Regions from separate parts of the Priestia sp. FSL W8-0524 genome, predicted to be linked through region 3. Evidence: riboswitches for the same ligand, from Rfam matches in the RefSeq annotation. Region 3 holds a riboswitch; each other region holds the start of a gene.
What was found. A riboswitch is a leader RNA that binds a small molecule or an ion and turns the genes downstream of it on or off. The one in region 3 is predicted to bind S-adenosylmethionine.
Positions count from the first base shown of each region.

Region 1 (10,127 bases), on a different contig from region 3:
TGTTTTACTAGAGACAGCCGGTATTGATCATCGATAATTTCTGTTAACAACTCATGTTTACGGCTCTTTGACACATTCAATCTGTGGATAAGAACTCTGCATTCGTACAAAAACTGTGTATACTGTGTGTAACTCTCATCATAATTCGAAGATAATTCTTCTTTTATTCGTTTTGTCAACAAAGGACTAGCGCCATCTGTGGATATTGCTAGCGATAATCTCCCTCTAGAAAACTGTGCAGGAATTTGAATATTTCCATCGGAAAAACTGCTGGCCATATTAACCAACTGATCATTTTTAATATGCTGCTTAACGAACTTATTCACAGCTTTATCATTTGTAGCTACAACAATAAAAAAAACATTAAGTAAGTCTTCTTCTCCTACTTTTTTTCTTTTTACACACAGCTGATTCTTAGCTTCCCACTCATTTATTTCAGCTGAAACAGTTGGAGCAACCACTGTAATGGCTGCTCCTTCTTGTAAAAAACCTTTAATTCTACGAGTTGCGATTGTTCCGCCTCCAACTACTAAGACCGAACGATCCTTTAAATCAAGCATAACGGTATACATCGTATTGATTTCCTCTACTCGATAATAACGTTTTTACTTGATGACTTAAAATGTGTGCAAGTCCATCATGATAACCTAGGTAGTTTGCTAAGATAAACTGCTGGTCATCTGTTGATAACTGCTCCAACTCTTCCTTAATTTCGTTCATTAAAATACCGGTAAACAAAAGGTACGGGAGAACGAATACTTGCTTATACGAAGTTTGTTTAGCAAGGTGCAGGCCTTCTTTTAAATTAGGGGCAGCGGCAGCTAAATAGCATGTGCTCACTTCTTTAAAAGCTCCTTTACCTTTTAGCAGTTGAGCTATTTCGTTAAAATCTTTTTTTACAGCAGGATCACTGCTTCCTCTGCCGACCAGCAATACCATCGAATCTTCATGCTTATCCACATTGGTTTCATTGATTCTCTCTACTAAGATATCAACAATTCGTTCGTCTACGCCGAACGGTTCTCCGTACAGTACTTCTACTTGTGGATAGCGTTCATATACTTTGTGTATTTCTTCAGGTATATCATGTTTTGCATGGGCAGCTGTTAATAACAGCAGCGGCACAATGGCAATACGAGTAGCACCTTGTTCAATACACGCTTCAAATCCTTGTTCAATAGTAGGGTAAGCTAGCTCTAGGAAACAAACTTCTTGAATCGGTACATCTAGATTTTTTTTACATCTTTCAATAAAAGCAACTGCCTGATCAGCGCCTTCTTTTACGCGGCTGCCATGGCAAACATATAAAACTGCATCCATATAATCAACCTCTTTAGTAAGCTTCTTGTGCATACGAATAGTAATGCTGTCCAGTCTTCTCAAACCAATTCAATCGGTCATGAAAATTTACAACTTCACCAACGATAATCATACTGGGATTTTCAATTTGTTCTTCTTTAACAATATCAACAATTGTACCAAGAGTTCCAGTTACAGTGCGCTGGTCCGCACATGTGCCCCAGTGAATCAATGCAATTGGCGTAGCTGAGGTTTTTCCATGTTCCATTAACTGTTGGCAAATGTACGGTAAGTTCCTCACTCCCATATAAATGGCAAGAGTATCTACACCTTTGGCTAGGCTATCCCATTTGATTGCATCATGCTCGCTGTCTTTACGGTGTCCTGCTACAAAAGCAAAGCTTGCGCTGTATTCCCGGTGAGTGACAGGGATTCCTGCATAAGCAGCAGCTGCGATACCTGATGTAATTCCTGGAACAATTTCAAATGAAATGCCCTGTTGCACGAGAGCTTCTGCTTCTTCCCCTCCGCGTCCGAAAACAAATGGATCTCCGCCTTTTAAGCGCGTTACAATTTTCCCCTTTTTAGCGAATTTCACTAAAAAGTTATTGATTGTTTCTTGCTTGAGGGTATGGTAGTTTGGAAGCTTTCCGCAGTAAATAATATCAGCATCACTTTTAGCATACTCCAGCAGGTCCTTATTCACTAAACGATCATATAAGATAACATCTGCTTGCTGAATTGCTTTCAACCCTTTTAATGTAATTAAATCTGGATCTCCTGGTCCTGCACCGACTAGATATACTTTCCCCATGAATGCCTTTCACCCTTCCATCATTTCCACGTCTCCGCAGCGCTCCCAAATTTTAATTTGAATTAGAACAGCGGACAAAGTCCGCTGTCATTTAGATGAATTTTCGGTTAGATAAATATTCAATAACAGTTTGTACACATTCTTCTACAGACTGTGTGCTTGTATTAATTGTTACTTCAGGATTAGCAGGTGACTCATAGGGAGAATCAATTCCTGTAAAATCACGGATTTCTCCGCTTCTTGCTTTTTTGTAAAGGCCTTTTGGATCTCTTTTTTCACATTCTTCTAACGGACACTCTACGTATACTTCCAAAAATTCATTCCCCTCTAAGATCTCACGCACTTGAGCGCGATCTTCTTGGAATGGAGAGATAAATGCTGTTAGTACCACTTGACCGCTGTCTACGAACAGCTTAGAAACCTCACCGATACGGCGAATATTTTCTGTACGATCTTCAGCAGAAAACCCTAAATTCTTGTTTAAGCCAAAACGAACATTGTCACCATCTAATACATAATTGCGAATATTTTTATCAAAAAGCGCTTTTGCCACTGCGTTTGCTACGGTAGATTTACCTGAACCCGAAAGGCCCGTAAACCATAATACAAAACTGTGATGATTATTTTGCTCGCGTCTTTCCTGTTTTGTAATTCCAGCATCATGCCACGTAATGTTTGTTGATTTACTCACTTCAACCGCTCCTTATTTTGAAGATACTTTTTGTTTTGCTAATCCCTTAATTAACACTTCAATTACTTCTTTACGGCTGAATGTGCTTGGTGGCACTTCTCCGTTACGAAGCATTTCACGTACCTTGGTACCAGATAGAATCATATGATCTTCCTTGCTGTGAGGGCATGTTTTCGTTGATGCCATCGCTTCACACTTCTTGCAGTAGAAGCTGTGTTCAAAAAATAAAGGTGTAATTCCTAATTCATCTGCCGTAAAGTTACTGAAGATTTTTTGTGCATCATATGTTCCGTAGTAGTCACCAACACCAGCGTGGTCACGGCCTACAATGAAATGCGTGCATCCAAAGTTTTTTCGAACCATTGCATGGAAAATAGCTTCTCTAGGTCCAGCATAGCGCATTGCAGCAGGGAAAACTGCCAAAGCTACACGATCGCTAGGATAATAGTTCTCTAAAAGTACTTCATAACTTTCCATACGGATATCTGCTGGGATATCATCTGACTTTGTTTCTCCTACAAGTGGATTTAAAAACAGGCCGTCTACAATTTCTAATGCTGTTTTTTGAATATACTCATGCGCACGGTGAACAGGGTTACGAGTTTGGAATCCAACAACCGTTTTCCAACCGCGCTCTTCAAATGCTGCTCTTGTTTCAGTTGGATCTAGGTAATACTTTTCAAAACGCGTTTTAGGTGTACGTTCTACAAGTACGATTGGACCTGCTACATATACATTTGGGCGTTCCATCATTTTCTTCACACCAGGGTGGGCAAGTTCTGCTGTGCGGTACACATTTTCCGCTTCTTTTTCTTTATTTGGCGTATATACTTCAGAAACTTCTAAAACACCATATGTCACACCGCTTTGAACTAGTTTTACTTTGTCGCCAATGTTTAATTCTTTAGCCTGCTCTTCTGTTACGGGAAGAGTAATAGGAATACTCCATACAGTTCCATCTGCTAGACGCATATTTTCAACAACTGATTGATAATCTTTTTCTCCTAAAAACCCCGTAATTGGGCTATAAGCACCAATTCCAATTAGTTCTAAATCGCTTAGAGCCATGTTGTCTACTTCAATTTCTTTTGTTAGTGACGTGTAGTCATATGTTGGTTGATATAAATTAATTAATTCTCCACCGTGTGCTTGAATTGTTGTCATTTTGTAAAATCCTCCTTAAGTAATTAACACAATATAATAAAAAGCACTTGAATCACGCAGTCATTTTTTCTTTTTCCGACTGCAGGCTTGCTCTTTTTCTTCTAGTCGTTCTAGCTAAGCTTAGAATACCTCCTGTAGCAATACATCCACTAGCTAGCACCACAAATGAATATAAGTCGCTTTCAAGTACTAATTTCACAAGAACATATGAGATTACGAGTGAAAATACAGGGGATACCACCCAAACCTTTAACATTTGAATGACCACTTCTCGCTGTTCTTTCGTAAATCCCGTTTTCGCTGCGCCTATTCCAATAATAGAAGACGTAGTGACCTGTGTAAGCGGTACTGGCAAACCAAACAGTGAAGCGACTGTAACAAGAGAAGCACCAGTACCCGAGATAATACAGCCTTCTCCTACAGAATAGCGAGTAATTTTTTTTCCGTTTGTTTCAATAACTCGGCCTCCTAGTAAAAGAGCTCCGAGCGCCACCGCCAATCCTCCTGCTATGACACCCGTTGTAGCATCCATTAATCCAGCTCCTACTAGAGGACCGACAGCATTTGCCACATTGTTCATTCCAGCTGAGAAGGCTTCAAAGAATCCCGTTGCAATAACTAAAATCGTTAAAACTCTTTTCCACTTTCCCTCTGCTTCTTTTTTATGCGCTCTGCGCTTTATCACTTTCCCAATCAAAAAAGCAATAACAAATGAAACTAGCGGAACAATAATCCAAAAAGACATGACAATTAAAAGTTTTTCTACATACAGAGATTGATAAGCTACCCCTACTCCAACAACTGAGCCAACTGTTACTTCACTTGTTGATAAAGGGATACCAATCAAATTCGCGAAAAAGAGTGACAGCGTTGCAGCAGCCAGAATGATAATAACTAATTCTACTGACAGCAGTTTTTCAGGTATGATACCTGAACTGATGGTTTTTACCACCTCACCGCCTCCGGTAACAGCTCCGAGCACAATTCCTACAGCACAGATGAACAGGGCCACTCTTCGCTTTTTAATTGCACCGGAGCCGTATGAAACGCCCATAGCAGCTGCTGCACCGCTTGCCCCAATATTCATTGCAAAAAAAAGCGCAATGATAAAGGCAACATATAAAAGCATCATTTATTCAGCTCTTTCGTATTTAAGATTCGTGTAATCCGCACTCCACTTTTTGTGTACCTGCCCATCTTCCTGAACGTAAATCGTCTACATTATAGGCAGGTGCGGTACAGGGCTCACAGCCGATACTTGGGTAGCCTTGATCATGAAGTTTGTTGTATGGCAAATCATGCTTATACACATAACGCCAAATTTCTTTCCATGACCAATGAATTAACGGACAAACTTTCACCTTCTTGAATTTCTCATCTTTATTAAAATAATTCGTGTTGGCACGAGACTCAGACTGCTCACGTCTCAAACCGGAAATCCACGCATCATAAGGAGCAAGGGATTCTCTTAGCGGAATGATTTTTCGAATTTGACAGCATAGGTTAGGCTGACTCTTCCAAAGCTCATCTCCATGTTTTTCAGCTTGTTCTGCAAGAGTTAAATCCGGCTTTTTCATATGAATACGTAAATCAGGGAAGCGTTCTTTAATTGCATCAATCACTTCATATGTTTCTTTAAAATGAACCCCTGTATCTAAAAAGACAATTTCAGCATCTTTTTTCACTTTTGAAATTAAATCAATTAACACGATTCCTTCGATCCCAAAGCTTGACGCATAAATAATTGAATCTCCGTAGGTATCATACGCCCACTGCAATGCTGAAAGGGCTCCTTTTGTTTCATCTTTACTGTCGAACTCTGGAAATGTATCGCTCCAGTTTTCGTACGTATATAAGTCTGCCATTTTCTCCACTCCAATTCTTAGTTATCCGCGTTATCCAATAAAAAAAGACGGTTTTACCCACTAGAATTGGATAAAACCGCCTCTAGTGTGTCTAGTCAGCGAAACTATTTAATTCTTACTTTGCTTCGGCGTGTTCAAAGGTTTGTTTTAAGTCGGGGGTTTACAGTCATCGTTGTCCCTCCTCAAAATATCTCTTGCGCTATATCAAAATAAAAAGTCTTCCGTATTGAAAGACTGGGTAGGCAATAATTTTCACCTTATCTTTCAAAATGATACACACTTTGCTGGAATTAGCACCTTGCTAAGCAGGTTGCCGGGGTTCAGCGGGCCAGATCCCTCCACCACTCTTGATAAGCATTTTTTAAAAATTTTAGCATATTTAGAATATTTGTCAACATTAAAAATTATATATCCGATAAGAAAACTATACTTTAAATTCACAGAAATATCTATACTTTTATTTAAAACAACATATGTAAATTTAACCCAAATGTGAACATATCAGTTTATAAAACGCTTTCTTTTTTCCCGACTTTTTATGTTCTCTTGCTAAATAAAATGCAAAATCTCTCTATAAAATTAATAACGGATTTATGAGCTTTACGGATAATTCACCCACATTAGCACACATTACAGATAACACTGACTGACAGATAGGAGCTATATAAGATGGAGAGACAACCCTTTCAATTAGACGATACAATTAAAAATAATGTGCGAACATATTTACAGCAGATTTCAACTGAAGCCTCTAATTTAATTAAACATTTAGACACGAGTGATCATTGTATTTTATGTGATTTTGAGGAGATGAGAAGGTTATTTCAAGATGTTCAAGCTACGGCCGCCTCTTATTACTTGCGTCATTACTTATCGCCTTATACATTTGAATACGCTGCTCTGTCCCTAGCTATTCATAACCTCTCTGAGAAACGTCACGGCGCTTTAATTGTCATTGAAAGGGAACAAAATGTTGATCCTCTTATTCAAAAAGGAATGCCTATTCAAGCTCCTGTCAGCGCTACGCTAGTTGAGACACTGTTCTATCCAGGGACACCCTTACATGACGGAGCCGTCCTAATTAGAAATAATCAGCTTATTTCAGCTGCTAATGTTTTACCTCTCTCGTCTATTATTTCAACGAACAAAAAGTTGGGAACACGTCACCGTGCAGCAATTGGAATGTCGGAAAAATCGGATGCATTAATTTTAGTTGTATCTGAAGAAACAGGTAAAATTTCGTTTGCTCTTGATGGAAGCCTCTACCCTATTCACTCCAGCAAAAATATGATTTAAGAGCCCTTTCCTGATAAGCAGCCCTATCTTGACTTATCTATCCTTTCTCTTTAATATATTTCATAGTTTTTACATACTATAGATACGGGTGATGCATATGGCAATTTTAAAATTTGAACATGTAGGCGTTCAAGTAAAGGATATAGAAGAATCTATTGAGTTCTATACACAAAAAGTGGGATTGGAGCTCATCGAAACACTACCACATACCGATCCGTCTTTGAAGCTAGCTTTTCTAGGTTTAGAAGGCAATGTAATCGTAGAGTTAATTCAAGGGTATAACTCAAGCTTACCTAGTGAAGGTAAAGTTCACCATTTTGCGCTGGCAGTAGATGGAATTGAAGAGGAGTTTGAGCGTTTAAAATCAGCAGGCGTTTCATTTGTGGAAGAAAACATTGTAACTTTGCCAAATGGAGCAAGATACTTATTTTTCTACGGTCCAGACAAAGAATGGATTGAATATTACGAAGTAAAAAGATAAAGATATCTTATACCTTCAGTGAAAAATGGTCATACTGTGGCTATGACTAATCACTGGAGGTTTTTTTATGATGGAATGGCTATTATTCCGACTTTTTCGTCGTTCTATTTTAGTGCGGCTTCTTTTTATTATCGGCTGCCTTGTTTTACTTTTCGGCATGCTTATACATTTCCTAGAGCCGCAAACGTTTGGGAATGTGTTTGAAGGAATTTGGTGGGTTATTATTACAATCTCTACTATAGGATACGGTGATTTTGCTCCCACCACTACGATTGGAAGGTTAGCTGCAATTATTTTAGTCCTGGTTGGAACGGGATTTATTACTACTTATTTTGTCACGCTTTCTAAAATTGCTGTTTCCGCTGAGAGCGCTTATTTGGAAGGGAATTTAAAGTTTTATGGAAAAGATCACTTCATCGTTGTGGGGTGGAATGAGCGCGCCAAACTCGTGCTAGAGTCTTATCGCGACGCATTTCATAAAGAAGACATTGTTCTTATCGACGACTCTCTGACTAAAAACCCCATGATCTGTGATCGCGTTCATTTTATTAAAGGAAGTCCCTCTCACTATGAGGTATTAGAACTTGCCAATGCTCGGTGCGCAAAAAAAGTGCTGATTACTGCCGATCAGCATAAGACAGAAGAATATGCAGACATGAATACGATTGTTACGCTAGTCGCTCTGCAAGGATTGAACCCTTCTATTTACAGCATCGTTGAACTGTTAACAAAAAAGCATATTCAAAATGCGCAAAATTTGGGGGTAAATGAAATGATTAAAACAAACGAGTTGATTAGTCAGGTCATGTACGAACATATTTTTGTGAAAAAATTAGAGAGTTTAAGAAAAGAATAATCCTTTCAATTATTGAAGCAGCGCCTCTTCTGCCTCTCTAATTAGCTCTTCTCCTAAGCTGATATACTTTTTTGGAAATGAAGCGTCTGCGTCTTGGGGTTCTGCAAACTGGTTAAATGAAGCACCCACGTTTCCATTGTGAACATTGTCATCTAAGCCAATTTGATACTTATGTGAAAGTAAAAATGGCGTACCAATCTGTACGGTTGTTCCTTTAGAATCCAGTTCTCCATTCGTAGCTGTAAACGGGATACGTAAAAACTGATAGCCGACTTCATCATTCATCTTATAGTCGAATGAACCATGATCATAATCCCAATTTCCTCCAATGTTATACCCAAGCGGCTTAAGCGTTTTTTCTAATTCATAAAGCTTGAATAATGTGCCGTCTAATCTTGAAGATAATTCAATCATCTTATCCCTCCTCTGTTTTAACATGTCCTTTTTCCAGCTTTTTATCCTTTATCTCAAAAGCAAAAAAGTTCACCTTCTAACAAGAAGGTGAACTTTTTATTTATTTCAAACGCTTTTCTAATTCTGCTTTTTTCTCTTCAAAACCAGGTTTTCCAAGAAGAGCAAACATATTTACTTTGTATGCTTCTACTCCCGGCTGATCAAATGGGTTTACGCCTAATAAATAGCCGCTGATTGCGCATGCTTTTTCGAAGAAATATACAACATATCCAAATGTATACTCATCTAGCGCTGGAATGTTCACAACTAAGTTTGGAACGCCTCCGTCTGTGTGAGCAAGCATTGTACCTTGGAACGCTTTTTTATTTACAAAGTCAACTGTTTCACCAGCTAAGTAATTTAGTCCATCTAAGTCCGCTGCATCTTCTTCAATTGTTAGCTCATGACGAGAATCTTGAACTTGTACAATTGTTTCAAAAATATCGCGACGACCTTCTTGTACATATTGACCTAAAGAATGAAGATCCGTTGAGAAGTTAGCAGATGAAGGGTAAATACCTTTTTGGTCTTTTCCTTCACTTTCACCAAATAACTGTTTCCACCACTCAGCAAAGTACTGAAGAGCTGGCTCATAGTTAATCAGCATTTCAATTGTTTTTCCTTTATTATAAAGAACATTACGAGCTACAGCATATTGATAAGCTGGGTTCTCTTCTAGCTCTGATGATGAAAATGCTTCTTGAGCATCAGCTGCCCCTTTCATCATTTGTTCGATATCAAGACCTGCAGCGGCGATTGGTAATAAGCCAACCGCTGTTAATACAGAATAACGGCCGCCTACATCATCTGGAATAACAAATGTTTCATAGCCTTCTTCGTCCGCTAATGTTTTTAATGCGCCGCGCGCTTTATCTGTTGTTGCATAAATACGCTTGCGTGCTTCTTCTTTCCCGTATTTCTCTTCTAATAATTTACGGAAGATACGGAAAGCAATCGCCGGTTCTGTTGTTGTACCAGATTTTGAAATAACATTAATAGAGAAATCTTTATCTTGTAAAACATCCATTAGGTCTTTCATGTATGTTGAGCTGATGTTGTTACCAGCAAAAATAACTTGCGGAGTTTTACGCTGTTCTTTTGATAATGTGTTATAGAATGAATGCTGAAGCATTTCAATAGCAGCACGAGCACCTAAGTAAGATCCTCCAATACCAATAACAATCAATACATCTGAATCCGATTTAATT
Region 1 is NZ_JBBOUG010000001.1:4,568,855-4,578,981, forward strand. Features, by position in the region: gene NST66_RS23900 (NAD(P)-binding protein) at 1-572, opposite strand, end outside; gene NST66_RS23905 (sirohydrochlorin chelatase) at 553-1,320, opposite strand; gene cobA (uroporphyrinogen-III C-methyltransferase) at 1,334-2,113, opposite strand; gene cysC (adenylyl-sulfate kinase) at 2,205-2,804, opposite strand; gene sat (sulfate adenylyltransferase) at 2,817-3,968, opposite strand; gene NST66_RS23925 (inorganic phosphate transporter) at 4,021-5,100, opposite strand; gene NST66_RS23930 (phosphoadenylyl-sulfate reductase) at 5,120-5,833, opposite strand; SAM riboswitch class I at 6,088-6,190, opposite strand; gene cdaS (sporulation-specific diadenylate cyclase CdaS) at 6,503-7,129, shown strand; gene NST66_RS23940 (VOC family protein) at 7,227-7,610, shown strand; gene NST66_RS23945 (potassium channel family protein) at 7,678-8,466, shown strand; gene NST66_RS23950 (YugN-like family protein) at 8,476-8,880, opposite strand; gene NST66_RS23955 (glucose-6-phosphate isomerase) at 8,981-10,127, opposite strand, start outside.
Region 1: another riboswitch for S-adenosylmethionine. It lies ahead of NST66_RS23930 (phosphoadenylyl-sulfate reductase); the one in region 3 lies ahead of NST66_RS28025 (5-methyltetrahydropteroyltriglutamate--homocysteine S-methyltransferase).

Region 2 (10,127 bases), on a different contig from region 3:
AGCGATAACAGTCGGTGTTGGCTTATTTTTAACATTTATCGGTTTGCAAAAAGGGAAGCTTGTAGTTCCAAGCGAAAACACTTTTGTAGCACTTGGAGACTTGTCAGATCCGTTTGTTATCAGTACGCTGTTGACGTTAATTATCACAATCGTACTGTTTATCCGAAATGTGAAAGGTAACTTTTTGTTAAGCATGATTGCTGGATCCGTCCTTGCCTTCTTACTTGGTGTAAGAAGCAATGTAGAAAATGGACAGTCCGCTGCGAGCGTGAACGACTTTTTTAGCAGCTTTGGCACATTGTCTTTTGGAGCCATTGGAGACGTTGCGTTTTGGGCAGCTGTCTTTTCATTAACAATGGTATTGATTTTTGAAAATATTGGTTTGCTTCATGGTCAGCTAGGTATGATGAATCAAGATAGCAAATTTCCGCGGGCCTTTCAAGCAACAGCCGCCTCAGCTTTGCTAAGCGGGGTGTTTGGAACAAGTCCAACGGTGTCTTCTGTAGAAGGAGCATCTGGTATTGCAGCTGGAGGGCGAACGGGTTTAACATCGCTTATTACAGGAGTTTTATTTTTAAGTTCACTTCTGTTTATTCCATTTATCAAGCTGGTTCCAGATAGTGCTATTGCACCTATTCTCATTGTGATTGGAGCACTAATGATTCAAAATATCAAAAACATCAATTTACAGGACTTAACAGAAGGTTTCCCTGCATTTTTAATTATTGCGCTTATTCCTCTTACGTACAGCATTGCTGATGGAATTGCATTTGGGTTCATTGCGTATCCACTGCTTAAATTATTCCTTGGTAAAATGCGTGAAGTATCGATGTTTATGTATGTAAGCGCGCTATTGTTTTTCTTGAATTTTGTGCTGCATTATATTGCTTAAAATAGACGGCTGAGTACTTTTGCTCAGCTGTTTTTTGTGTTTGCGGTAAAGAATCCTCTTTTTAGATATCATACTCCGTATTTCGTGTCCTTTGGTTAATCAGCCGCTTCTAAAATGGCGTTTCCTGCGTAAAGTAGTACAGAAGTCGGAGGGGATATAAGGGGGAGAAAACAATGGGAATTAAATTAATTAAAATATCAGCCGTTTATTTTGGAATTGGCATCATATTGGGGTATTATATGTCAATTGTTCACAGCTACGCTTTGACGCCTGTTCACGTGCACATTAATTTATTAGGATGGACGTCGCTTACGTTAGCGGGACTTATTTATTATTTGTTTCCTGCGTTTAGCGAAAGTAAATTAGCTAAACTGCACGTATGGTTGCATAATATAGGATTACCGGTCATGATGATTGGTTTATTTCTCATGATCGTACTAGAAAACCAAGCTTTTACACCCATAGTGGCAGTAGGAGCAACACTTACGGCTATTGGCGTTTTAATTTTCGTATATCACATCCTTAAAAATTTGAAATCTGAACGATAAACCAAGAAGGTCGTTGACGATGGTTGCTAATTTCAAAAGGAAAAAGAACCAGCTATAGCGAATATACATGTAAACAAGGTGAAAGTGCGATTTACATAAAGGTGTGCTAGGCATCTTTATAAGGAGGGGTAAGCTGCAGGGATTTCTAGCTCTTATAAAAGCCAATAAAAGGGCTGATTATAAGTTTCTTGCGGCGGAGATACTATGGGAGAACATCAACAATTAGTGCGTGTTAGGGAGCTAGCAAATGAAATTATTCGACTTCGTCTTCAAGACCGTACGACTTATGACGAATTAGAGTTGCAAAATAATGTAGAGTTGTTGTCTCGTTCTGTGGTTGACTTAGTAAACATTATGTTAGCCGAAGATGTGGATTCGTCTACGTCTTTAAAAGCTACAGCTTCTAAAATGAAAATGGTGTATAATAACATGCATCAAGCTGAGAAAAAAGATTATTTGCATTTCTAATTGCTAGGCTCCTTTTCGCCACAAACGAAATGGAGGTGTACGAGGCAGATGCTATCGTCACTAACGACTTCTGAAGCTATTGTAGCATCCGTTCTTGCACTGGTTGTCATTGCCGTTTCCATTATCTTTTTTGCCACTCTTATTATGGTTGTTGTACGACGAGAAAGAATCAGCAGCTTGGTTAATCATGGAGAGCATGCAGATGGGAAGCAAAAAAGCTTAGGTGAATTTTTTCGTTCTTTACGAAAAAAATAACTACCGTTTTCTTATTAAATAGATAAAAGCGGTCAATTTAAACGTTGACCGCTTTTTTTAGATTGTTTGCTTATTTTTTTCTAAAACAATACGCGCTGCTTCACTAACAGATGACACAACAGCAGAGGCGTGGCGCTGAACAGCTTCAGGAGCTGTAGCCATAGCGAAACTGTTCGGTGTTAATTGAAACATAGGAATATCATTAAATGAATCCCCCACACATGCAATTTCCTCTGGTTTTAGCTGAAGATGATTTAATAAAATTTCAATGGCATTTCCTTTGCTGATATGTTTAGGCATAATATCCAAACACTGCTTGGCAGAAATATATGTATCAATATAATCACCAAACTCTTCGTTCACTTCTTTTTGCAGAGCTACCATTTCATCATGATCTCCAAGAACCGTGATTTTAGATGGAGAAAGAGCGTGACCAAATGAATCTGTCATTTCAATTTGTTCTTCGATAGGGAAAAACATGTGAGTTTCAATTGCTTCAATAATTTCATTTCGCTGCTCTACATAATTCGTGTCGTTTGAACAGACAAGCGTAATACGGTTAGGATCTATCGTTTTTTTATAAAGTTGAACCGCTAAATCATCTTCAAACACTTTTCCATGAAGTTCTTGATTTTCTTTGGTCCACACAAATCCTCCGTTTTGGCTAATGCGATGAAATGTATTATTAATATCAGTAGAAATCTTTAAAATTTCCGTATCCATTCGTCCAGAAGCAAGACAAACCTCTACTCCTTGGCGCTGAAGTTCACTAAGTGCGTCTGCATTATGCTGTTCTACGTATTTTTCTTCGTGTAAAAGAGTTCCATCTAAGTCGCTTACAAATAATTTAATCATCTCTTGAAAATTCCTTTCCCTAAAAAAATTACCTTGATAAGAGTGTTACAAATTTATTACATTCCTTATTCTATCAGTGTTTCCCAAGAAACTCATAAAAAAAGCTCAAACCGGCGGTGAATTCAAAGAGATTAAGACATAACTACATCACTTTTTTTCGCAGGAGTCTTCGCCTTGCCCTTTAATCAACAGCTACATGAAATCTAGTTCACCATCATAATGAAAACAATCCGAACGGAGTTGATTCTCAATTAAGAATTAACTCCGTTCGGATCTTTCTTCAACTAAAATCCATTTGTCGCAGCCTTTTTTTAGGTTTGTTCACTGTAAAAAAACAGCCGCGGTCTAAAAGACCGCAGCCATGTTTTACAATACGTTAAAATATTTCGCTTCAGGATGTGCAAAAACAAGGGCTGTAACAGAAGCTTCTGGTTCCATCATGAAACCGTCTGTTAACTGAATGCCGATGTCTTCAGGTTTAATTAATTTAAACAGTTTTGCTTGGTCTTCAAGGTCTGGACATGCGGGATATCCGAATGAAAAACGCTGACCTTGGTATTTGGCTGAAAAACGCTCCGCCATTGTAAAGTCAGGCGAATCGGGGAATCCCCAGCGGTCACGAATTTGCTGATGAACACGTTCTGCTAATCCTTCAGCTAGTTCAAGCGCAAGAGCTTGGAACACGTGACTCTTTAAAAACTCGCCGTTTTCTTTGAATTTCGCCGCGCGTTCGCGAATGCCTGTTCCTGCTGTTACAGAGAAGAAACATACATAGTCCATCTCTTTTTCTTTAGGCTTTGCAAAATCAGATAAGCACAGGAACTGTCCTTTTGCTTGTCGAGGGAAGGTAAAGCGTTCAATTTCTGTTTTTTCATCAGCAGGATCATAAATAATTAAATCATTTCCGTCTGCTTGAGCAGGGAAGAACTGATAAATAACCGCTGGTTTAATTAAGTTTTCTTTTAGTGCCAGTTCGAGAAGGTCATCAACGGTTTCTTTTAATTGAACAGCACGCTCGTCTTTTTCAGCAAGCAGCTTATTCACTTTTCCTTTTAGTCCTAAGTGATGGCCTAAAAGCATCTGCCAGTTAATATACGGAAGAACCTGTGCCAAATCGTAGTGTTTGACAACGTGGCGCTTTAAATCAGCCGGTACAAAAACAGGAACATCCGTTGAAATGGCGGATCTTTCTAAAACAGCCGTAGCTGCTTGAGCGGTTTGAGGCTGGCGTTCTCGAACCGTTACTTTCTTTTCTTGACGCGTTTTTAAATCTGCTAAAAGCTGAATAACTTCTTCTTTGTTCTGCAGCTTATTTGCTAACGCTAATCCGTCCATCGCATCTTTGGCGTAGAGGACGGCACCTTCATATTCCGGGGCAATTTTAAAGTCAGTAAATTTACGGGAAAGGGCAGCGCCTCCTACCATAATTGGAACATCAATGCTTGATTGCGTTAAATCTTGTGCAGTTAAAACCATTTGCTGAGCTGATTTTACTAAAAGACCTGACAGGCCAATGATGTCTGGCTTTTCGTCTTTTACTGCTTCAATCAGCTGCTGCGGCGTTACTTTAATTCCTAAATCAATGACTTTAAAACCATTGTTGCTTAAAATGATGTCTACTAAGTTTTTACCGATATCGTGCACGTCGCCTTTAACCGTTGCAAGAATCACTTTTCCTTTTCCAGAATCATTTTCAGTTGCTTCCATATGAGGTTCTAAAAAGGCAACGGATGCTTTCATAACTTCCGCACTTTGAAGCACTTCTGCTACAATCAGCTGGTTGTCATTAAACAAACGTCCGACTTCCGCCATCCCCTTCATAAGCGGTCCGTTAATAATATCTAACGGATCATCATATTGAGCTAAAGCCTGTTCTAAATCAGGAAGCAATCCTTCTTTTGTACCTTCGACAATATACATTGCCAATCGTTCTTCAAGTGTTAACGTAGAAATTTCTACTTTTGCTTCTTTCTTTTTATCACGATAAAAGTCTGTAAACGTGCTTAGCGTTTCATCAGTTGTGTTAAATAATAACGCATTAGCAAGCTCAATTTCAGCTTCTGGAATAGAAGCATAGCGCTCTAATTTTTCTGTATTAACAATGGCATAATCGAGTCCAGCCTGCGTACAGTGATAAAGGTAAACCGCATTTAGTACTTCACGTCCGACTGGAGGAAGACCGAATGACACGTTACTTACGCCAAGAATGGTCAGGCAATCAGGCAGGGCTTCTTTAATCATTTTAATTCCCTTAACTGTTTCTTCAGCAGAACCAATATATTGTTCATCACCAGTCCCTACAGGAAACACAAGAGGGTCAAAAATAATATCTTTTGGATTAAAGCCATGTTTTTCAACAAGCAAATCATGTGAGCGTTTAGCAATCTCTACTTTTCTTTCTGCAGTAACGGCCATGCCTGTTTCATCGATTGTACCGACAACCAGAGCTGCACCGAATTTTTTTACTAGCGGCAAGATTGCATCAAAACGCTCTTCACCATCTTCTAAGTTAATGGAGTTGATAATGACCTTACCTTGCGAGTACGTTAAAGCTTTTTCAATAACTTTCTCGTCAGTTGAATCGATTACAAGAGGAACCTTCACTTTTTTTACAACTTCTTGAATAAATTCCTCCATGTCTTCCATTTCTTCACGGTCTGGATCTGCTAAGCAAATATCAATAACGTGAGCACCATTTTTAACTTGAGCACGCGCAATTTCAGATGCTTCTTCAATTTTCCCTTCCGCAATCAGACGCTTGAACTTGCGAGAACCGATTACATTCGTACGTTCTCCCACAAAAAGAGGGCGCATAGAATCGTCATATACAAGCGGTTCAATACCGGTTACAGCATGATTATGCTCGGAGCGATCAAGCGAACGAGGAGCAACCTCTTTTACCGCTTCAGCAAGTGCTTTAATATGAGCAGGCGTTGTACCACAGCATCCGCCTACAAAGTTCAGCCAGCCTTTATCAGCAAATCCTTTAATTTTTTGAGCCAGCAGCTCAGGAGACTCATGATAATTGCCTTCTTCATCCGGAAGTCCAGCGTTTGGATAACAGCTAACAGCTGAAGTGGCTAGGTCTGAAAGAGAGCGAATATGATCCGTCATAAATTCAGGACCTGTCGCGCAGTTAAGTCCGACTGAAAGAGGCTTCATGTGTTCCAGTGATAAGTAAAAAGATTCGATATCTTGACCAGCGAGAGTTGTTCCCATTGGCTCAATCGTTCCTGAAATCATAATTGGAACTTCTATTTTCAGTTTTTCAAACGCCGCTGTAATCCCTAAAAACGCAGCTTTTACGTTCAGCATGTCTTGACAGGTTTCGACTAGAAGTAAGTCAACGCCGCCGTCTAACAAACCCCGAGCTTGCTCTTCGTACGATTCTACTAACTCAGGGAATGTAATACCTCCCGTAACAGAGAGAGTTTTAGTGGTAGGACCGATAGCTCCAGCTACGAACCTAGGCCATTCGGGAGTTGAATATTTATCGCGGGCTGCACAAGCAAGCTTCACAGCTTCGATATTCAATTCATACGCCAAGTGGCCTAAATCGTATTCATCAAGTACGGTAGATGTTGAGCCAAACGTATTGGTTTCAATGATGTCAGCACCCGCTGCAAAGTACTCTTCATGAATGTGCTGAATCACATGAGGCGCTGTTCGGGTCAAATATTCGTTGCAGCCTTCATATTCTTCGCCGCCAAAATCTTCAGCGGTTAAATCAGCATCTTGAATCATCGTTCCCATTGCTCCATCGATGACGAGTATTCGCTTCTTTAGTTGTTGTTCGATAAGTGAGCTCATTTATATCTTCCTTTCTGATGTAACGAGTTGCTTGTCATGAATATAGCGTGTTAGAATTTCGGTCATTTCATAGCGCATAAACGGCGTAATTAAGTAAATACCGTCAAATAGCTCATATGCTGTATCAATTAAGTGTTTTGCAATCGCAAGGCCTTCGACTTCACCGCGAATCCGGTCATTTCCCGTTGCGTCCATACGTTCTAGAATATCTTCTGATAATTTAATTCCAGGTACTTCATGGTGAATAAATCGAGCATTTCTTGCGCTTGTTAACGGCATGATCCCGATGTATACCGGTGTTGTTAAATGTTTGGTTGCTTCATATACCTCTTCAATTTGCTTAGTTGAATAGAGAGGCTGAGTAATGAAATAGTGAGCCCCGCAGTCGATTTTCTTTTCCAAGCGCTGAACGGCTCGGTCTAAGTGACGCACGTTTGGGTTAAAGGCAGCTGCAATGGAAAAATTGGTTTTTTGACCAAGCGGTTTGCCGGAATAAGATAGTCCTTCATTAAACTGAGCGATTAAACTAATCAAGTCAAATGAAGATAAATCATAGACCGAAGTGGCGCCAGGGAAATCGCCAACTTTTGACGGATCACCGGTAATTGCAAGCACTTGATTCATTCCTAGCGTATGAAGTCCCATTAAATGAGATTGAAGTCCAATTAAATTTCGGTCGCGACAGGTAATATGAATAAGCGGTCGTGCTTTTGTTTCTTGTTGCATCAGTGTTGCCATTGCCAAGTTGCTGATGCGAGGTGAGGCAAGAGAATTATCAGCTAATGTAATAGCATCTACGGCGACTTTATCAAGTGCTTTTGCGCCTTCTAAAAATTTCGTCGGACCAAGCTGTTTAGGCGGATCCAGCTCGACGATAACCGAGCGGCGCTTCTTCACAATTTCGTGCATATGAGGTTTATCCTGCTGCTCACGCTCTTGAACCGTAACGGCTGGTCTCATTTTAACGACTTTGCTTGTAATCGGAGGCAGGTCTTTTAAGGCAGACGACATGGCGCGTACGTGAGCTGGTGTTGTACCGCAGCATCCTCCAATTAAGCGAACCCCTTGTTCGCGGAATAAACGCGCGCTTTCTACAAAGTAGTCTTCATTCGTTTCATATTCCAGCTTGCCTTCCACATACGCCGGAAGGCTGGCATTAGGGTAAGCAGATAAGAAAGCACGATCAGGAAGCGGTACTTCTTCAAGAGACTGAATCATATGATAAGGACCTAAACGGCAGTTTAGCCCGACAACATCTGCTCCCAAGTCTTCTAATTCTTTTAATGCATCTGCTAAAGGACGCCCATCTTGCAGTACGCCAATATCATGCAGGGAAACGTGGGTAATAATAGGCTTATCCGTTTCTTTTCTTGCCAGTGTAAGAACGGTCTTTAATTCTTCGAAATCATAGTATGTTTCAAATAAAAGGCCATCCACGCCTTCATTTAAAAGCCAAAACATTTGTTCACGAATGCTTCGCTTAACCTCTTCTAAACTAATAGCATTTTTTTGGAAAGAACGAATTCCGCCGAGTGTACCAACCACGTAAGCCTGATCTTTTGCAGCTTGTTTCGCTAATTTTACACCAGCAACATTGATGTCTTTGACTGAATCTTCTAATCCATAACGGGCAAGTTTTTGATAATTAGCAGCGTACGTATTTGTTTGAATAACGTTTGCACCAGCTTCTACATAGGCTCTGTGAATACGAGAAACCTCTTCTGGTTTGGTGATGTTTAGTTCTTCAAAACAGCTGTCAATACCGTGTGAGTAAAGGAGGGTACCAGTGGCACCATCCCCAATTAAAATTTTAGACTTTAAATCTTCAAGTAACCCCATGTCAAAACCTCCTTAAATTGTTCCGCTTCTATTTCACGAGTGATTCGTTTTATGCAATATGCCGATAAAATAGAAAAAGTCTTCTTAAGAAGAAGACTTTTTTCGCCTTCTTATCTTCCAAGCAATAAATTGCTTGCTGGATTTAGCACCATGTCTCTAACGACTGGTTGCTGAGGTTTCAAAGGGCCAGTCCCTCCACCTCTCATGATAAGAATCAATTGTATATAATTGAAACATATTTTTTTAAATAGAAAGAATACTTATTTAATAATTTATCTGATTTTTAGAAATTATACAACAGTAAATTGTGAATTTCCAGCAAATATTGAGGAAAATTTAAAAGCTAAAGGGAAAATATCCGTATATTTTGTTTGAAAACTGCCGTTATGTTAAGGGATAAAGGGTTTTCATGAAAAAAACAAGAAGGAAATAAAAAAACGAAAAAGGAACAGCACCGGGTGAGGCGAGGATTTACATATAAAAGGCTCGTCTTTTTTTAACCGTTTCTACATATAGTGAACTATGAAGGGTAGAAGGGTGATGGGCATGAAAAGGTGGAAACTCACGCTGCAGGTTGCTGCTACGTATGTAGGCACCGTTGTAGGAGCCGGTTTTGCAACAGGCAAGGAAATTGTTCAATTTTTTACACAGTACGGGGAACTTGGAATGGTTGGAATTTTGGTCAGCGGCTTGTTTTTTATTTGGCTAGGTTCGAAAATGATGCTGCTTTCGCACGCAATTGGGGCTTCTTCTTATCAGCAGCTTAATACATATTTATTTGGTGATGTACTTGGAAAAGCGGTAAACGGTGTAATGATCGTCATTTTATTTGGAGTAACTTCAGTCATGCTGGCGAGTACGGGGGCAATAGGAAAAGAACAGTTCGGGCTGTGGCCTCCTGTTGGGATGATTTGTACAATTGTTTTAACTTATATATTTATCGCAAGAGGAATTAACGGTATTTTAATGGTTAATTCTCTTGTTGTGCCGATGATGCTTTCATTTGCTTTTATCATCTTTGTGCCAAATGTCAGCTATTTCTCACTGATTCAAACGAAGCCGGACTTAACGCTCGTCACACAGTGGAAGTGGGCGGTTAGTCCCTTTTTATATATTTCCCTAAATCTAGCTTTGGCTCAGGCCGTTTTAGTTCCATTAGGAAGCTCCGTGAAAGATAAGAGCGTGATCAAAAAAGGGGCCGTAATAGGAGGATGTGTACTTACGTTTATGCTTGTTTCTACTCATCTTGCCCTTTCCAATTTGCCTTATTCATTTCAACTTGATATTCCTATGAGTGCCGTTGTTAAAAATATCTCAGCGTGGGTGAATGTTTTATTTACGGTAGTTGTGTTAGGTGAGATTTTTACTACATTGATTGGAAATGTATTTGGAATCGCTAAACAGATTCAATCATTTCTTCCCCTGAATGACAAACAAGCTTTTGCGTTTATTATCTTGGC
Region 2 is NZ_JBBOUG010000001.1:1,025,984-1,036,110, forward strand. Features, by position in the region: gene NST66_RS05065 (NCS2 family permease) at 1-892, shown strand, start outside; gene NST66_RS05070 (cytochrome-c oxidase) at 1,066-1,440, shown strand; gene NST66_RS05075 (hypothetical protein) at 1,645-1,908, shown strand; gene NST66_RS05080 (hypothetical protein) at 1,957-2,163, shown strand; gene NST66_RS05085 (Cof-type HAD-IIB family hydrolase) at 2,221-3,018, opposite strand; gene metH (methionine synthase) at 3,385-6,828, opposite strand; gene NST66_RS05095 (bifunctional homocysteine S-methyltransferase/methylenetetrahydrofolate reductase) at 6,829-8,667, opposite strand; SAM riboswitch class I at 8,775-8,881, opposite strand; gene NST66_RS05100 (YkvI family membrane protein) at 9,214-10,127, shown strand, end outside.
Region 2: another riboswitch for S-adenosylmethionine. It lies ahead of NST66_RS05095 (bifunctional homocysteine S-methyltransferase/methylenetetrahydrofolate reductase); the one in region 3 lies ahead of NST66_RS28025 (5-methyltetrahydropteroyltriglutamate--homocysteine S-methyltransferase).

Region 3 (10,127 bases):
GATTAGGAAAGCTCTCAATGTTCCAGTCATCGCTGTTGGAAGATTAGATGATCCTGCGCTTGCAAATGCTGTTATCGGTAATGAGGATGCAGACCTTGTAGCTGTTGGAAGAGGCATGTTACGAAACCCTCATTGGGCATTAGAAGCTGCATCTACATTGAAAAGAGAAACGACTGTCCCAAAACAGTATGCAGATGGTTTTAGAAGATAAGTTCAAGTAACAAAATATAAAAACTAAGTGTTTTTAGATAGTAAACAAATTTCTTGAAAGCAAAAAACATTAGATATTCATTATCTAATGTTTTTTGCTTTGTTGTTATTTTCAGCTTTTTCTTCTAAAAACTGTTTAAATTGTTCTTTGCTCACATTTGAATTCATTGCTTCTCTAACTAGCTTCATCCATTCTTCAGGAAGATTTTTCTCAGAATCCTTCATCATCATTACCTCCCATACTTGTTCGCCTACCCTTAATTTGTAACTTAAAACGTTCTAATACAAGTATATATCTAAATATATTTCCTTAAGGATTATAAGTTAATATTTATAGGTGGATAAGATTTCTGGATCTTTGTTTACAAATGCCCGTTTATCTCTTACTTTTATGATAATTGACCTTCTTGCACTGCAATCTCTTCTAGTGCTTGAGTTATTTCTTCACTTTCAGGTTCTTCAAGTAATAATAACCATCACACTAATTGGTTATTGTTATCGATTATAGTTAGAGATGCACCATATCTACTTTAAGAGCGTATTTCAACTTGAAAATTTTCTACTGCAGTATCTAACTCAATAATCAATTTAGATAAGTGGTCCGTATGACGTGTTAGCTCATTTGAAGATGCGGATTGCTCTTCAGCTATTGATGCTATTTCTTGAGCAGATGCCGTAGTTTGTTGGGACACAGCACTTATTTCTTGAATCATCTGAATGACGATCTCTTTTTGTTGATTTATACTGTTAATGGATTCAGTTTCTCTAACAATAGAATCTACTGCCTTAGTTAAAGATTCAGTAATAAACGTCATAGATTCACTCACTGTTTTTACTGCCTGGCTTTGTTCAAAGTTAGTCTGAGTTGTTTCTGTCATCATATTAACAAGTGTGCTATTTTCTTTAAGTATACTATTTATAACTTCGTTAATGTCTTTAGTAGCTTGTTTAGAATCTTCAGCTAAACGTCTAACCTCTTGAGCTACTACGGCAAATCCTCTGCCATGCTCACCTGCTCTGGCAGCTTCTATGGAAGCATTTAAAGCTAATAAATTAGTTTGTTCGGCTATTTCAGAAATGCGATCAGTCACATTTGCAATAGTCTTTGATTTGTTATTTAAATTTGAAACCATTAGTGTAATATCTTTAAAATTCGAGTCTAATTTTTTATAAGAGGTTTTTAATCCCTCAACTTGTTCCTCACCTACTCGCACTTGAGTGGAAGCCTCTTTCATTTCTTTTTCAACCATATTAGATTGCTCTAATAATAAATCAATTTCAATACTTAACTTTTTAATAGTATGTAAACCATTTTCAATTTGATTTGATTGAGCTGATGCTCCCATTGCGATTTCCTCTATGGATTGGGAAACTTCAGCAATTGCGACGTTATTTTCTGAAGCAATTGTGCTAACGCCATTAGTGGTTGTTTCGACAGAGACAACATTGTTCTTCACTTTAGAAATTAATTGTCTCATGCCAGCAAGCATTTCGTTATAACTCTTCGCTAGATCTCCCAACTCGTCTCTTGATGAAATACTTAGTTCAGTAGTTAGATCTCCACTTGATGTCTTTTTTAAGACTTCTTGAATATTAAGTATAATCCTTTTTAGCATTCCAGAAAGGTAATAGGCACACAACGCCCCAATTATTAAACCGATAACTATTGAAATAATTCCAGTTTGTTTAATATCATTCATCTTAGAAGAAAAGATTTCTTTGGGTGTTAAAGAAATTACTTTCCAATTTAAATGAGGTATTGTTGTCACTTGTCCAGTATAACCCTTCTTATTTAATTCCACATCAAGAGAATGCACAGAATCATTCTTATAAATCTTTGATACCCAATCATATTGTGAATTAAAGTTTTCTCTGTGTGATATTAAATCACTAACGCCCTCTACAGTACCACTTTTTTCAGGGTTCATATTTTTCCCGTCAGAATTTTTTATAAAAGCACTAACCACAAATCCTTGTGAGTCTAAGATGACAAGATTATTTTCAGTATATTTTTCTATTTTGCTTCTAGAAACTCCAATTGTAGTTAAGTCTATGTCATAACCTAAGGCTCCTACCATTTTTCCACTTACGATGACCGGAGAAACGACGGAGGTCATAATTTTTCCGGAAATTTTATCTTTGTATACATCCATCCATGTTACTTTAGGTGCCTTTGTTAAAGTTTTATATGTTCTTGTTTCATGTACGTCATGCTTAAAATCAGCATAAGGAGAAATATGGAGTTTTCCTGTTTTCCCATCCATGTAATAGGCCGAAATAATTGTAGAATCATTTTTCTTAACGGCTTGCAATAGACTGTCGACGTTAGAAACAGAACCTTTTTTGTTCATTTCATTAGATACGACACCTGCCAACTGTTTTAATGAATTTTCATAGCCTTTTAAATTTAAACTTACTTGTTCAGACGCACTTTTGGCAGTAACCTCGTTTGAACTTAAATTATCTTTTTTCAAAATGTCACTTATACTTACCTGCATAAAGATAACGGTTCCTATAAGTGCTACAAAGGTGGTTGTACAAATAAATAAAATCCATTTGGTTCGAATAGATAGCCTTCTATCATCTTTTTTTCTGAATGAAAATTTTTCTCTCATATAGATACCTTCTCTTTTTGAATTTAAATTTACTTTTTACAAATAAAAATTGAACTAAATTACTATCGGGTTCTTTCTTTCTTTCTTAACAACGTTTCAATAAATTTTATTTTTCAGTTTATTTACACAAGCTGCCATTTGTTTCAAAGTAAATCTAACTGTACAGTTGGTAGAAGAGTATGAAAGTCTTTACGAAAAGGTGCAAGATATGAAAGGAAGCACAAGTTATTTTGAAATTTAAAGGGGTAATCACAAATAAATACTTATTTAGTCTTATGTCACCTTATTTTGTAATCAAAGAGTGAAAAAAGATTAAATTTAAACTAATGACGGTTTTTATAGATTTGAATTCATAGTATGAGAGACAAACCATGAAAAATTAAGTATTATTGAATACATTTTCCAATACAGGGAAAAAGATTAAAGTGATCATTCAAAGGAGGTTTTCATTTTGGCAGAAAATAAAGACGTTAATGCTTCAAACGAGGATGATATAAAACGTGAAACGCTGACTACACGTCAGGGACATCCTGTAAGAGACAACCAAAATATTCGTACAATTGGTAATCGTGGGCCAGCTACACTTGAAAATTATCACTTTATCGAAAAGATTTCTCATTTTGACCGCGAAGAAGTTCCAGAACGAGTCGTCCACGCACGAGGATCTGGAGCCTTTGGCTACTTTGAAACATATGGAAAAGTGGGGGACGAACCAGTAGAGAAATATACTCGGGCAAAGGTATTTTCAGGTGCGGGCAAGAAAACACCATTGATGGTTCGTTTCTCCACAGTTGCCGGAGCAAAAGATTCTCCAGAAACAGCTCGAGATCCACGCGGATTTGCTGTGAAAATGTACACGGAAGAGGGGAATTGGGATTTAGTTGGGAATAACCTAAAGATTTTCTTTATCCGTGATGCAATGAAGTTTCCTGATATGATTCATGCGTTTAAAGCAGACCCAGCTTCGAACGTACCAAACCCTCAGAGAATGTTTGACTTTGTTTCCCGTACACCTGAGGCTACCCACATGATTACATTTTTATTCTCTCCATGGGGGATTCCAGCGACGTATCGTCACATGCAGGGGTCTGGTGTAAATACCTACAAATGGGTGAATGATAAGGGAGAGGCTGTACTAGTAAAGTATCATTGGGAACCTAAGCAGGGAATTCGGAACTTAACACAAGAAGAGGCAAATACGATACAAGCCAAAAACGTGGGACATGCAACGCAGGATTTATACGAAGCAATTGAGGGTGGAGATTATCCAGAATGGGAGCTCTTCGTACAAATTATGGAGGATGGTTATCATCCAGAGCTTGATTTTGATCCCTTAGATGATACGAAACTTTGGCCGGAAGATAAGTTTCCATGGTTGGCAGTGGGCCGTATGGTTCTAGATCGTAATCCAAAGGATTTCCATGCAGAAATCGAGCAAGCCGCCTTCGGTACAGGAGTTCTTGTGGATGGAATGGACTTCTCAGACGATAAAATGCTACAAGGACGTACCTTTTCTTATTCAGATACACAGCGCTACCGTGTAGGTGCCAACTATCTAAAATTACCTGTGAATGCACCGAAAGTGCCTATTCATACGAATCAGCAGCGCGGTCAAATGGATATTCGTGACCCAAAGGAATCTGGGGATAATCCACATATTAATTATGAGCCTTCAATGCTTGGTGGCTTTCAGGAAGAAAATAAGAAAGACCGTGTTCCACATCAACCAACGTATAATGCAGCCGCAATGAGTGCACCAATTGACCGTCCTAACGATTATGGGCAGGCAGGTCACACATACCGTAGTTTTGAAGATTGGGAGCGCGATGAATTGATTAAAAATCTATCGGATGCACTTGCTATTTGTGATAAACGAATCCAAGAAACGATGATTTCTCATTTTACACAAGCTGATGAAGAATATGGTCGACGTGTGAAGGAAGGTATTGAAAAGAAACTACACGAAATGCAGGATATGAAAAATACAAGTGAGGTACCTGGTCGTAAAGCAGGTAAATCAAAATATGGACAAGGTACATTAGCTGCAAATGAAGCAACAGAAGATGCTGTAAAGAAAAGTCACGAAGTCGATCCTTATTAAGTGAATTGCTCCATTTTAAAAATAGGGAACCGACGTATGGGTATAGTATAATCTTAAGGGAATACCTTGCCTAAAACCTCATGATTTAAAAGATACCTCTCCTAATTGACAGGAGAGGTATCTTTTAAATCATTCTTTAGTTATTTGTCCAGACATCTTGAGCAATTTGAATTACGTGATTAATTTTATTCCATTGCTCTTCTTCTGTTAATTCGTTTCCTTCTTCTGTACTCGCAAAGCCACATTGAGGACTCAATGACAAGTTTTCTAGAGGAATATATTCACTTGCTTCTTGGATTCTTCGCTTAATGACTTTAGCATCTTCTAATGTAGGGAATTTAGATGTTACCAATCCTAATACAACGGTTTGATTGTTACGTGTAAAACTTTTTAATGGTTCAAAATCTCCTGAACGGTTATCATCATATTCAAGGAAAAGTCCATCTACATGTAAGTTAGCAAAGATAGCATCAGATATAGTATCGTAGCCACCACTTGTGATATACGTAGATCTAAAGTTTCCACGACAAATATGCATCGTAATGAGCATATCTTCAGGCTTTTTAGAAATAGCATCATTTAAGCAACTTACTCGATTATCGATAATGTCTTTTACATCCATACCAAGCTTCTCAACAACCGCATTGATGCGTTCTTCAGAAACGAAATCAATCCAGGACGTATCATCTAGTTGTAGATAACGGCAGCCTGCGTCGTAAAAGGCTTGAATAGCTTTTTGATAAGCAGCCACAGTATCATGATAAAATTGATCTCTGTTTCCCTTATAATATGTATCTTCTTGAATCCGAGTAAATAACATGTTTGGGCTTGGAATTGAGAATTTAGCGACTTGGCTTCCATCACCATGTCGTTCAACAGCTTCTTTTAAAAACGTGAAGTGTTCCACCATATAATGATGATCGAAGTCCACTTTACCTACTACCTTAATTGCGTTATTTTTGGTTTTTGCACCTTTGAATTGGCTGATATATTCTGTTTCAAACTGCTCCACACCTTCTAAGCCTGATAAGAAGTCCAAATGCCACCAAGAACGTCTAAATTCACCGTCCGTGATCGATTTAAGACCCAATTCAATTTGCTTCTGAACAAGCTTTTCAATTTCTTTGTCCTCTACAGATTTTAAATCAGCTTTATTAATTGTACCATTCGCATACGCTTTTCTTGCTTCTTTGAGGGGAGTTGGTCGTAAAAAACTACCTACGTGATCAGCTTTAAATGGAGCCTTCACTAATGTCTTAGTCATGGTTTTGTTTCCTTCTTTCTTTTCAAAATAAAAAACCTCTTCTTACAAATAAGAAGAGGTTAATAATCGTTATGGATTCTCTTCTTATCTTCAAGCAAATTGCTACTGGAATTGGCACAGTACTTTAACAGTCTGTTGCCGAGGCTTCCTAGGGCCAGTCCCTCCACCTCTCGAGATAAGAATATTCAATTTATTTAGCTAAAAAAAGGTTACACTTGTTTTCTTAGGTTGTCAACAAAAATTCGAAAAATCAGAAATAATACACCTCTTACCTCATTACTTCCTCATTACCTACTGTAGTAAGGATTCTTTTTTATTTTTTGAGTGGACAGGCAAGCTTACTGCAGTAGCTACATAGTATCTAAAGAATTATTACTGCGTTACCTAATCAGTAGCTAGTTCAGTATCGTTACCGCGTTAATACAAGCTTTATACGCCTAGTGAAGCCCTTCGTGGAACCTGTAAGGGAGCTGAACCGAAGAGGCGAAGGGGGCGACCGGATGTGTTGAGCTGAAATAACTGAGACATGAAAGGCGGAAAAATAAAAAGAATGAAAGTAGGTACCAACATGAGAAAAACACATGATATTGGTTTTCGAAACTTCCTCCATAAACCATCCTTTAAGCCCTCCACAAAGCCTCGTCCATTCAAGGCATATTCCTTTTTCCCATTTAGTCCACTGGCCATGCTTGACCCCACTATTCTAACCATAGGAGGCATTGTCTTAGGAATTGCTATTATTGAACGAATATTAGAACGATGGGGTGTCATCGATCTCTCTGACCAGTTTGCGAAAGTGATGCGGTTTATCTTACCTGTCACCTTTTATGGAGCCTTATTTTACTTCTTTGCAACATTTATGTTTTGAGGAGGGGTTTAGATGTTTGAGAAACTAAAATTGCGTGGAAAGCTTATTAAAGCGTTTCGTACAGCAGAAATTTATCGGGTCATAAAGCATGGGGATCGTACCTCCTATCAATTTCCTAAAATTCATCAGATCGATCACCATAATAACTATACTCGGTATGCCTTTTCTTTACTTAATGGCATTGATCCTGAACTCTTAACGAAAAAAAGATGGGCATTATGACAAGTATTAGGCAGTAATATTGAAGTGAATGGAAGCTTAAAAAACTTTAGTATTACCGTTCATCACAAAGACTTACCTACCATGCTTAAATATGATTATGAAACAATCCATCCTCACATTGAGAAGATGGAGCTGCCTGTCTGTATTGGTAAAGAAATCTATGGAAACTTCATTTCGTGGGACTTTGCGGATCTAGAAACCTTGCTAATATCGGGTGAAATTGGAGCCGGAAAAAGCAGTCTCATGCGTGTGATCCTCACAACATGGATAAAATATGCCTCTTCTGAAGACTTGCGTTTAGTGTTGGTGGATCTTAAACGAGCCGATTTGGGGCTGTTTCATGGGATTGAGCATATAGATGCGCTTTGTTTTGAGGCAAAGGATATGAGAAAACCTTTTGCTTTATTACGAGCTGAAATGTATCGAAGAGGCGATTTATTGTTAGAGCATGGCGTGACACATATAAGCAGGCTACCTTTTAAGCTGCCTCGTATCGTTGTGGTAATTGATGAAATGTCCATCGTGAAGAGAGAAACGGAGCTTGTAGAGATGATTCAACAGTTTGCGAGTCAAGGTCGTGCGTTAGGTGTTCATACGATTATTGCCATGCAGCGTCCAGATGCCGATTTGTTGAATTCAGCACTAAAAGCAAACTTACGAGTTCGGATCTCTGGAAGGCAAGCCGATGCCACGAATGCAAAGGTGGCAGGTGTACTTGGGGCAGAAGAAATCGATGCCGCAGCCAGGGGGCGTATGAAGATTAAAATTGATGAGGTCAAAGAGTTTCAAGCCTATTTCTTAGATGAAGGAGCTTGTAAGGAAATACTTTCACCTTATAAAACGCTCGTGAAAGATCCTGAATCAGAACTAGAAGTGGTATCACAGTCCATCTTCGGGTTATTAGAGAAGGAGGAGCAACGATGAGTTTCCGGTTATCTCAGCGTGATAAAGACATCATAGCGTTTATTAATCAATTTAGAGCCGTAGATCGAGACTCTTTAGTTGACCTATTCTTTAAACAGCTTAAATCGCCTATAAATGCATGCAATAGTGTGATGGTACGTTTTTTATATCGATTAGAACTAATTGAACGTACACAGCAGTATTCTCCGACTGTCTACTTACCTGTGGATGCCAAGATCAAAAAGAACTCTCAAAAAATATTACACTTCCTTTCTATCTTGGATGTCTATAAACAAATGTGCACGTATAGCACACCTAAACAGATCATTGTGGAAGATAAGCCTACCGGACGAAAAGGAAGCATTGAACCGGATCTGTTTTACATTTTTAAAGGATCTCCCTTTTGGATTGAGATCCAGAGAAATCAGTATTCCGAACAGAAAATGCAAGCGAAGGTTAACCTCTATGAAGAGTTTTTCTTTTCGGATGAGTGGAGATCTTTGCATTGGCAGCCAGAAGATCGACCAGCCCTCTTTCCTTCCGTCATTTTAATTACACCTGTTCGGTATGCTATTAATTCTGAACATATCCGTATTATACAAGTAGCAAGTATCCATGAATTGATGGAGAAATATAAGAGTGTGGGTAAACAACAGAGAGATGGAAAGCCACGGGCCTCAGCTTCTTCCGGTGGGATTAAAATTAATCTCCCATAATGACGGTCAACATAAAAAAGCCGCCTCAATAAGCCAGATAGCTTTTTATATGGAATGCTAATTATAAAGTACCAAAATATAACCGCAAGTAAACAATAGCACATTTTGCCATAAGGACTAATTGCTAGGTAAACTGTCAGATGTATAAAAGTTAGCCTTTTTATACATCTTTCCTTTACGCACACCTGTAGAGATCACCGTTATATAAAGGTTGTATAAAGAGATGCATATCCGATTAAAGGCACCCACGAGAGAACCCTTTTCCTGTAAGGGTTCTCTTGCTTTCTTGGTTCCTTGAAGAGGTATTATGTTAACTTGTTTTGTATATGGTATGCATCAATTACAACCATTTTATAAGGGAAATAGTAATTGCATAATATAGTCATAAAATAGCCCTACAAATACAATGCAGCCTAACGTTAAAAAAGCACTCCAAAGGAATATAAAATACTTTTTCTTTACTATGTAGCAATACAGGCTTAAAAACGAAAAGATAATAAATAAAAAGTCTAAACTTACAAATAGCCATCCACCTAAGCTATGATTAGACATAAAAAACTGAGCTTTTATCAAGATACTAAAGGTTAAGATCATAACTAAAATAAAAGCTGCTACAAAAAAGTTAAAAACTTTTAAACGAATATTGTTGATAGATAGCTTCTTCTGTAACTGTTTATCTGATTTTATTAGATAATCTAGGCTAATACCGTATGCTTCGCTCAACTGGACAAGGTTGATTATATCTGGAACTGACTTATTGTTTTCCCATTTTGAAATAGCTTGTGCAGTTACATGTAGTTTTTCTGCTAATTGTTGTTGAGAGTAATTATGTTCTTTTCGAAGTTCTTTTAATTTATCTCCTAAATTCATTTGTCTCTCCTCCTTCATTCCCAATATAGACGAAGTTAGGAAGACAATCACCATAATATTAGTTGTTTTTAGTAAACTCCTATATAAACCAGTGGTTGAGTTAGACTTTCAGGCTACTAAGAGTACCTGGAATCCTGATTATGTTAACTAAACATGTATATGATACACAAATTAAAAATAGAAAAAGCTACTGAAGTTTATTCTTTTATACAAAAAATAAACTTAAAAATGAAGGACCTTTATCTTCAGCATAGAATATTTTTATACATTCAAAAGAAAAAGGAGTTGTTTTTGTGCATCAACAAATGGAAATCAGAAAAGAAATAAAACTTTTGAAAGCTGAAATTGATTTGTGTAA
Region 3 is NZ_JBBOUG010000003.1:46,367-56,493, forward strand. Features, by position in the region: gene NST66_RS28005 (NADH:flavin oxidoreductase/NADH oxidase) at 1-211, shown strand, start outside; partial or broken gene NST66_RS28010 (anti-repressor SinI family protein) at 292-423, opposite strand; gene NST66_RS28015 (methyl-accepting chemotaxis protein) at 741-2,825, opposite strand; gene NST66_RS28020 (catalase) at 3,277-4,926, shown strand; gene NST66_RS28025 (5-methyltetrahydropteroyltriglutamate--homocysteine S-methyltransferase) at 5,063-6,190, opposite strand; SAM riboswitch class I at 6,272-6,372, opposite strand; gene NST66_RS28030 (hypothetical protein) at 6,759-7,058, shown strand; gene NST66_RS28035 (hypothetical protein) at 7,071-7,280, shown strand; gene NST66_RS28040 (FtsK/SpoIIIE domain-containing protein) at 7,305-8,204, shown strand; gene NST66_RS28045 (hypothetical protein) at 8,201-8,899, shown strand; gene NST66_RS28050 (helix-turn-helix domain-containing protein) at 9,251-9,769, opposite strand; gene NST66_RS28055 (hypothetical protein) at 10,063-10,127, shown strand, end outside.